Regions from separate parts of the Shewanella sp. SM55 genome, predicted to be linked through region 2. Evidence: riboswitches for the same ligand, from Rfam matches in the RefSeq annotation. Region 2 holds a riboswitch; the other holds the start of a gene.
The links. A riboswitch is a leader RNA that binds a small molecule or an ion and turns the genes downstream of it on or off. The one in region 2 is predicted to bind lysine.

Region 1 (4,623 bases), on a different contig from region 2:
GGATGAGTTCGTTCGTCGGTCAATCCTTCCTCGAAGGCACTAAACCTGTGGTCGTCAACGTGATGAACATAAAGAAAGCGCCCGAAGGTCAACCCACCTTCGTCAGCTATAACGAAGTCACTACTATGTTCCATGAAATGGGTCACGGCACCCACGGCATGTTCTCTAAAGTGACTTATCCAAGTCTGGCGGGCACCTCGGTTTCACGCGACTTTGTCGAATTTCCATCGACGTTTGAAGAAGATTGGGCCGCCCATCCAAAAGTGTTAGCGAACTACGCGAAACACTATGAAACAGGCAAACCCATTCCCGATGAACTGCTGCAAAAACTGCTGAAATCTGGCAGCTTCAACCAAGGCTTTGACACTCTGGAATACATGGCCGCTGCATTAGTAGACATGGAATGGCATTCATTAAGCCCAGATACCCCGCTGCAAGATGTACCAACATTTGAAGCCAATGCTTTGAAAAAGCACGGCTTAAACATCAGTGCCGTACCTCCGCGTTATAAGTCGACCTATTTTGCCCACGCCTTCCCCGGCGGTTACTCGGCAAGTTATTACGCTTATATGTGGAGTGAGATTTTAGCGGCGGATGCGTTTGCCTATGTACAAACCCAAGGCGGGCTCAATCGTGAAATCGGCATGAAGTACCGCAAAACGATCCGTGAAGTGGGTAATAGCATAGCGCCAATGGACGCCTACAAAAACTTCCGCGGACAAGAGCCAACCACAGAAGGCTTACTTAAACGCCGCGGTCTAGATCAAGCACGCTAAGCTAAGAGTTGATAGCCTTAATGCGATAAGCTAGAGATAAAAACAAACTCAGCCTTAACCAAAAAAATCAGCCAGCATAATGCTGGCTGATTTATTTTGACTTATTTGTCGTGAACGTTTGCAGTGAAAGGTTTCAATTAACGTCTAGCTAATTGTGCCTTTAGATTTGATTTTAAGTACGATAATACTAATTACAAATGCCACACTACAAGCCACTAAACCCGCGACAACAGACTCGGTAAATCCAAGTGCCACATAACCCACTAAGCTAATAAACGCCGCAATGAGTGCATAAGGTAGCTGAGTCACCACATGGTCGATGTGGTGGCAACTGGCGCCCGTAGACGACAAGATAGTCGTGTCGGAAATTGGTGAACAGTGATCGCCAAATACAGCCCCCGCCAGCACAGAGGCAAGCATAGGTAGCATCATGCCAGTGTGACTTCCCATCGCCATATCAGCAGCAATCGGCAACATGATCCCGAACGTACCCCAGCTAGTACCAGTTGAGAACGCGGTAATACCTGCTAGCACAAACATTAAGGCGGGTAAAAATGCGAACGGAATATTTCCTGTTGCTAAACTAGCCATAAACTTACCGGTTTCGAGTTGACCAATCACACCTGCGATTGTCCAAGCAAATAACAGGATGTAAATCGCCGGCAGCATAGAGCGAGCGCCCTGCACTATACCTTTGACTATCATCAATTTCTCAACGCCTTGCACTAAATTCAATATCAGCGAAACCGCTAGACCAATTAATGCACCAAAGAAAAGTGATGAACTGACATCGGTTTTCTCAAAAGCAGAAATAATATTAAATTCAATCCCTTCCGCCGCGAGTACTTGAGCGCCACTGTTAATCATAAAATAGAGGGTTGCAAATACCAACACGGTAATCGGCAGAAATAGACCTAAAATCTTACCGGTTTCGGCTTCAGGTAAATCCGCGTTCGCCCCAGGCGGTAATCCTTTAGACTCATCGTATAAATTACCACGTTGGGCATTGAGCTCATGCTCACGCATTGGCCCAACATCTAATCCCATAAAGACAACAAAAAGTAATAATAACAAGGAGAAGATTGCGTAAAAGTTCATCGGGATCATTTGAATAAAAATACTCAAATGACCCGTATCAGCAAAACCATGGGCAGTTAATATCCCGCCAATGAGTGCGATAATATAAGCACCCCAGCTCGAAACTGGAGAAATAACGCACACAGGCGCCGCAGTAGAATCTAATAAATAAGCTAACTTAGCGCGGGAAACATAATAACGATCGGTAACAGGTCGAGCGACCGAACCAACAACTAAACTATTGAAATAATCATCAATAAAAACTACGCAACCTAAAAACATGGTCAATAGTTTAGCATCACGTTTATTACGTATATGTAAACGAGCCCAATCGGCAAAAGCCCGCGCGCTGCCACTTACGGTAATTAACGCTGTGATCATTCCCAGTACAATTAAGAAACCGAGAATATATAAGTTCCACGAATTTAGACCTTTATCAGTCCAAAAAAGCCCTTTAACGCCATTAAATACAAACTCACCCGTTGCTAAAGGTGAAAATTGATTGAGCAATAAAGCACCAATTAAAATACCTAACCCCAAAGAAAGCAGTACACGGCGAGTCAAGATCGCCAACACGATAGCCACCGCAGGCGGCAACAAGGAAAGTGCCGAATCGGCATAATTCATAACAGTCATTGATTATTATCTTCGTTAAATACGAATGGAGGGCGACTGAACTGGTGGGAAAAGGCAATAGATACCCAAGGTCACCTGTCCTATCAGTAGCGCTCCATAGTAACTATTCCCAATATCCATATCGGAAAATACTATGGCAGTGCTGCACCTATTAGGTACAACCCCAGCAGTTGATCGTGATAAATCGAACCACTTCGGCACCAAATCCTTTCGCAATCGATCAACGGAATCACCCTACTGATCACTACTAATATTTGGCGCGCCTCTACTTCTAAGAACGCCCTTGCACGGGCGTGAGGCACATAAAAACATAAGCGGCTTAGCAGATGCTACCGCAAAGCCACTTAATGTGACCTAGATCACAGATAAAATCAACTGAGACTTGTAATCAACTCAGGAACCGCCTCAAACAGATCAGCAACGAGTCCATAATCGGCAACTTGAAAAATCGGCGCTTCAGGATCTTTGTTGATTGCAACGATGACTTTAGCGTCTTTCATGCCGGCTAAATGTTGAATCGCGCCAGAAATACCGACGGCAATATACAAGTTTGGCGCAACGATTTTACCGGTTTGACCCACTTGTAAATCGTTAGGCACAAAACCTGCGTCAACTGCAGCGCGTGATGCGCCAACTGCTGCGCCGAGCTTATCAGCAAGTTGCTCCAACATGCCGAAGTTTTCACCACTGCCCATGCCTCGGCCGCCAGATACGATAATGCCAGCATTGCCTAACTCTGGACGGGCAGAAACTGTCAGCGATTGAGAAACAAACTGAGTTCTCGCTTCAAACACTTTATCAAGTGTCGTCACAGCCGCACTGTTACCTTCTGGCGCAGCGTCAAACGCACTGGCGCGCACTGTTATCACTTTAATGGCATCATGGCTTTGCACTGTCGCTAAGGCGTTACCCGCATACACAGGGCGCACAAAGGTATCGGCATTGACGACGGTAATAACTTCTGAGATTTGCGCGACATCTAATAATGCTGCAACGCGCGGAAGCGTGTCCTTACCTAAACTTGAAGCCGAGGCCAGAATGTGACCATAGTTTGACGCTAAGTCCACCAGCAATTTGGCAAAATTTTCCGCTAAATGCGCTTCATACACGCTGGCATCGGCAACGAGTACTTGGCTAACGCCTTGTAGTGCCTGTGCGGCTTGGACAACCGCGCCACATTGATGACCCGCAACTAAGACATGTACTTCATCGCCTATGGCACGGGCGGCGGTAACAATTTTTGCCGTATCGAGTTTCAGTGCAGCATTATCATGTTCAGCTAATACTAAAATGGCCATTTAGATCACCTTCGCTTCATTTTTTAACTTTTCAACTAGCTCAGCTACCGACGCTACCATAATGCCCGCTTTACGTTCAGCTGGCGGAGTGACCTTCACAATCGTTTGGTGACTCTTTAACGTCACGCCTAAGTCTGCCACAGTAAATACTTCTAATGGCTTACGCTTAGCTTTCATTATGTTAGGCAATGAAGCGTAACGGGGTTCGTTCAAACGTAAATCGGCGGTCACAACAGCAGGTAAAGGCAGTTTAAGAGTTTGCATGCCGCCGTCAATTTCACGGGTGACTTGTAATGTATTCGCTTCTAATTTGATTTCTGAAGCAAAGGTCGCCTGTGGCATATCCATTAACGCGGCAAACATTTGGCCAGTTTGGTTATTATCACCATCGATGGATTGCTTACCAAAAATCACCAGCTCTGCTTGTTCTTTGTCTTGTACCGCTTTGAGCAATTTGGCGATAGACACTGGCACGAGCTCTTCTTCAGTATCGATATGAATTGCACGATCTGCGCCTAATGCAAGCGCGGTACGCAGTTGTTCTTGCACGGCTTTATTACCAATACTGACAACAACCACTTCAGTAGCGCTACCCGCTTCTTTTAAACGAACCGCTTCTTCTACTGCGATTTCACAAAAAGGGTTCAACGCCATTTTTAGGTTTGCAGTGTCAACACTTGTATTGTCAGCTTTGACCCTGACCTTCACATTGGCATCAACAACGCGCTTAACGGGCACCAATACTTTCATAGGGTTTCCTTCCTACACTTTCATGTACATGGACAAAACATTGGTTAATACCAATGCAGGATAGAGCAACTTTACGTCCTGTTAAC
Region 2 (4,623 bases):
AGCACTATATCCGCGCCATGGGCCATAATCTGCAGGTTAACCGCAAGTCTATGACCCGTGGTGATGCCCCATTCATAACGCAATTTTTGCTGACAAGCTTCAACCAAAGTACTGCGATAGGCTTGGATCAGCTCGCTATCACTCAGCTTGGCATGTTCCCCATACCAAGTCGGCAAATCGATTGCATGATTCAAATACTCACGATTCCAGTTCGCGCCCGTAATAGGATCAAATCGGCCAAGGGTAAACTCACCACTTTTTTGGTTGATCCCGAGTGGATTGGCCAATGGCACTAAAGTGATTTCGCCGCGGATGTCACAGTGTTCAAGCTGCTTCATCAACTGATAAATCACCGCATTACCTTGAACTTCAGCACCGTGGACATTGGCCTGAATATACACTTTGGGGCCATTCGCCTTATCGTCACTCGGTTTGAAATGGTAGATAGGCAAGGTGAGCGCTTGCCCTGCGGCAAGCTCCCCGATTTGCAGAGACGATGTTGTCGGCAACATACTAAACGCCTTCGAACAGATTTTGATGCAGCGATTTAACCACTTGCGCCGCTTCCGCTTCGGCCACTAACACACACAGGTTATGTGGGCTGGCGCCTTGGCAAATCATCCGCACATTGTGTGGCTCTAACACTTCAAACACACGACGACAAATACCCGGCGTCGTCGCGATGCGGTTACCGATAATCGCCACTAAGGCCAATCCATCTTCAACTCGCACACGACAATGCTGTGATAATTCTTGCAGCAATGCCTCACTCAACAGACCTTGACCACTTGAATCTGAACCGGTTTTATCGAGGGTTAGAGACACATTCACTTCTGATGTGGTAATCAAATCCACACTGATCTTATGTCGCGCTAATGTCGCAAAGGTTTCCGCTAAAAAGCCCTGCGCATGCAGCATTTGCAAGCTGTGAAGATTTAACAGGGTTTGATCGCGGCGCAAAGCCACAGCACGGAATAAGGGCGCATCTTCCACTTGATGACGGATCCAAGTCCCGCCTTTTTCAGGCTCTTTACTTGAACCCACAAACACTTGAATTTGCTGACGAACGGCAGGAAGAATAGTCGCAGGATGCAATACCTTGGCACCAAAGGTCGCCATCTCGGCAGCCTCATTGAAACTGATCTCGGCAATCGGAAAGGCATTGGGCGCAAGGCGAGGATCTGTTGTATAAATCCCAGCGACATCGGTCCAAATCTCGACCGCTGAGGCGCGTAACGCTTCGGCTAACAGTGCAGCAGAATAGTCACTACCACCACGACCTAACGTGGTCGTTTGACCGGCTTCATCGGCACCGATAAAGCCTTGCGTGACAATCACTTGTTCCGCTAATAGTGGCTGTAGATAATCACGAGCTAGAGTCGCAATCTGTTCAACCTGAGGTTCAGCGCGGCCAAAGTGGCTGTCAGTACGTAATACTCGGCGCACATCGAAGGCACTTGAGTTGACACCTTTCTCACGGATCACCGCCGAAAACAACGCCGAAGAACATTGCTCACCGAGGGACAACAACTCATCCATAGTCGCTTTGCTGCGTTGTGATGCAAGCGCTTCACTCAATACCGACATACGACTCAATAATTTATCTAATGCGGCGGCCACATCGTTAGGACGACCGAGCTTATCTAAAATCGCATATTGAATTTGGGCAATTTGTTTTAATCGCTGTAATCGGCCATCGTCGTTGATCGATTCTTGGGTCAATTCCACTAACAGATTAGTCACGCCGCTCGAAGCGCTGACCACGACTAAACGGCAATGAGGATTAGCTAACACTATGTCGGCACAGCGATTCATAGCGTTATAGTCGGCAACTGAGGTGCCACCAAATTTTGCGACAACGAGGGACATTAGCGCACCTCCGTGAAACACGTAGGGCAAAAAATAAATGCAGATTGAATAAAATATTGATTAACTAACATGATCACACTCCGAACTGACTTCGTTCGAAGAGCCTGGTGCTCAATGATAACGCACCCCAAAAGAAGGGAAACAGCAATCGTCACCAGAAGCTCTCCACCAATTACAGGTGACAATCGTCAGGATTCAGCCTGAGCGACCGACATAAACATGCAGCAACCATATCTATGCCTCGGCGTTAATCTCCCTCATCAGTCATCGCTGGAGTTTGTGCTCCTCTGACCGACTACCTAGTTAACGCTCCTCTTCTGTTCCTTTCCTAGGAAAGGGACGAAAAAAGTAGCAATAAACCCCTAATGAAGTCAATGCTAATTTCATAACAAATGAACAATTTAAATAAAATCTTTTGAAAACAACTAAATGTTCAAATCGGGTAGCTCGTATACCAGCTGCACATAATCTCTAAATTTGCCTAAACACACTTCATCATGTCCATCCAAGGTGCAAGGCACTAAGCTCACATCCCCTTGTTCGACAACATAAATCGCATATTGATTAAATTTCTTACCCAATTGCAATGCCATCGTTCTATCGATAAACACGGCCCAACTTTTTTCCATGTGGGATAAATCCGGTGCTGCGCCCACTAAAGCACGATAAGGGCTACCGAGTAATTCAATTTCACGGAGAAGTTGGCGATCGAGTAAACGGTTTTGGCTAGGAGAGAGAAGCTTTGAAGCGGGATTATGAGCGGTAATAACAGCAAAGGAAAAATCACAGGATAATGCTTGAGTCAGCAGAAACAACGGCGCTTGGTAACATTGCCACAAATTTTGAGTCGTATTGTCCATTGGTAGTCTAGTCGAAAAATGAACCCAAGCTAGTGTAGCAGAGTGATTGTAAAATCCAAAGAGGCGTGAACTGGCTCACAGGAATAAGAAATACATTAGTTATACTAATCAATAGCTAAAGTAAATATCATGGTAAAAACCCCTGCTCACCTAAAATTTGTTAACATTTCATTTGTTAACAAATGACTAAAACGAGTACAATGTACGTACTGGTGAGTTGAAACAGATTGAGCAAGATGCTTATCGTTCAATACAGTTTGTTACATATATCGCTTAAAGTAACGTGAACTGACCGGGCATCTGTTTAAAATCTGTTCTACATTTGATTTGTCTTTTAAACATTTAAAAAAAACAATAGTTAAGGAACTTATTCTAACTATTGCTTATCGAAGTTGGTACTGATTACGTTTTCTCGTATTACACTTAAACGTGCACTTAATCTACATCCAGATATAGATGTCACCGTAAAGATTTTCCTTTTGAGCACAAAGCAGTTCAAGGAAGTATCAACGCTTTTATGAATATAAGAGCCCGAAGTAAGTTGCTCTTATTGGTTAGTATAAACTGATTAAAATTTAGGTAAATAATATGCAAAATCCGCACATTCTGATCGTTGAAGATGAAGCCGTTACCCGTAACACGCTGAGAAGTATTTTCGAGGCAGAAGGGTATGTGGTAACTGAGGCCAATGATGGCGCAGAAATGCATAAGGCTATGCAGGAAAACAAAATTAACTTGGTCGTTATGGACATTAACTTGCCAGGTAAGAATGGTCTATTGTTGGCACGTGAACTACGTGAAATCAACAACATCGGTCTTATCTTCCTGACAGGTCGTGACAACGAAGTCGACAAAATTCTTGGACTTGAAATTGGCGCGGACGATTATATTACCAAGCCGTTCAACCCACGTGAATTAACGATTCGTGCTCGTAACCTTCTGACTCGTGTCAACAGCGCTGGCGCTGAAGTCGAAGAAAAGAGCTCAGTAGAATACTACCGCTTCAATGATTGGAGCTTAGAGATCAACAGCCGTTCATTAGTGAGCCCACAGGGTGAATCTTACAAACTGCCACGTAGCGAGTTCCGCGCTATGCTGCACTTTGTTGAAAACCCAGGCAAAATTTTGACTCGTGCCGATCTACTGATGAAAATGACTGGCCGTGAACTTAAGCCACACGATCGTACTGTAGACGTGACTATCCGTCGTATCCGTAAGCATTTCGAAAGCTTACCAGATACGCCAGAAATCATCGCGACTATTCACGGTGAAGGCTATCGTTTTTGCGGTAACTTAGAAGGCTAATCGCCCGCTAAGCAACATCCGCATTAATTGGTTTGATAAGAATCGATTCAAAAAAACCAGATCCTAGGATCTGGTTTTTTTATGCCTGCTATTTGGCGTTTTTCAACTGCCTATCGAGGAAATCTGCCAGTGAGCGATATAAGTGATTACGTACTTTCTCGCCACGCATCGAATGTTTAGATCCAGGATAATCGATCATCTGGAATAATTTCCCTTCATCCTGCAACGCCTTATAAACCCGAGTGCTGTTTTCAAACAAGACGTTATCATCGGCCATGCCGTGATACATCAACAGACCCGATTGATAGTTTTTCACATAAGGGAACACGCTGCTGGCTTCATAACCTTTTTCATTCCCCTCAGGATGGGCTAAGTAACGCTCAGTATAATGGGTGTCATATAAGCGCCAGTCGGTTACAGGTGCACCCGAAATCGCGGCTTTAAAGTAATCCGGCGCCTTAAATAAACTCATCAAGGCCATGTAACCGCCGTAGCTGTGGCCGTAAATCGCTACATTATCGGCATCGACAAATGGCAGACTCCGTAAATAGTCCACTCCCACTTTTTGATCCTTGACTTCAGCTTCACC

Region 1: another riboswitch for lysine. It lies ahead of L5L91_RS03420 (Na+/H+ antiporter NhaC family protein); the one in region 2 lies ahead of lysC (lysine-sensitive aspartokinase 3).

What each region holds. Positions count from the first base shown of each region.
Region 1 is NZ_JAKKRS010000002.1:52,092-56,714, forward strand. Features, by position in the region: gene L5L91_RS03415 (M3 family metallopeptidase) at 1-776, shown strand, start outside; gene L5L91_RS03420 (Na+/H+ antiporter NhaC family protein) at 921-2,489, opposite strand; lysine riboswitch at 2,569-2,765, opposite strand; gene L5L91_RS03425 (electron transfer flavoprotein subunit alpha/FixB family protein) at 2,861-3,787, opposite strand; gene L5L91_RS03430 (electron transfer flavoprotein subunit beta/FixA family protein) at 3,788-4,537, opposite strand.
Region 2 is NZ_JAKKRS010000003.1:153,959-158,581, reverse strand. Features, by position in the region: gene L5L91_RS06055 (succinylglutamate desuccinylase/aspartoacylase family protein) at 1-512, opposite strand, end outside; gene lysC (lysine-sensitive aspartokinase 3) at 514-1,869, opposite strand; lysine riboswitch at 2,020-2,194, opposite strand; gene L5L91_RS06045 (DUF3293 domain-containing protein) at 2,295-2,729, opposite strand; gene arcA (two-component system response regulator ArcA) at 3,318-4,034, shown strand; gene L5L91_RS06035 (S9 family peptidase) at 4,123-4,623, opposite strand, start outside.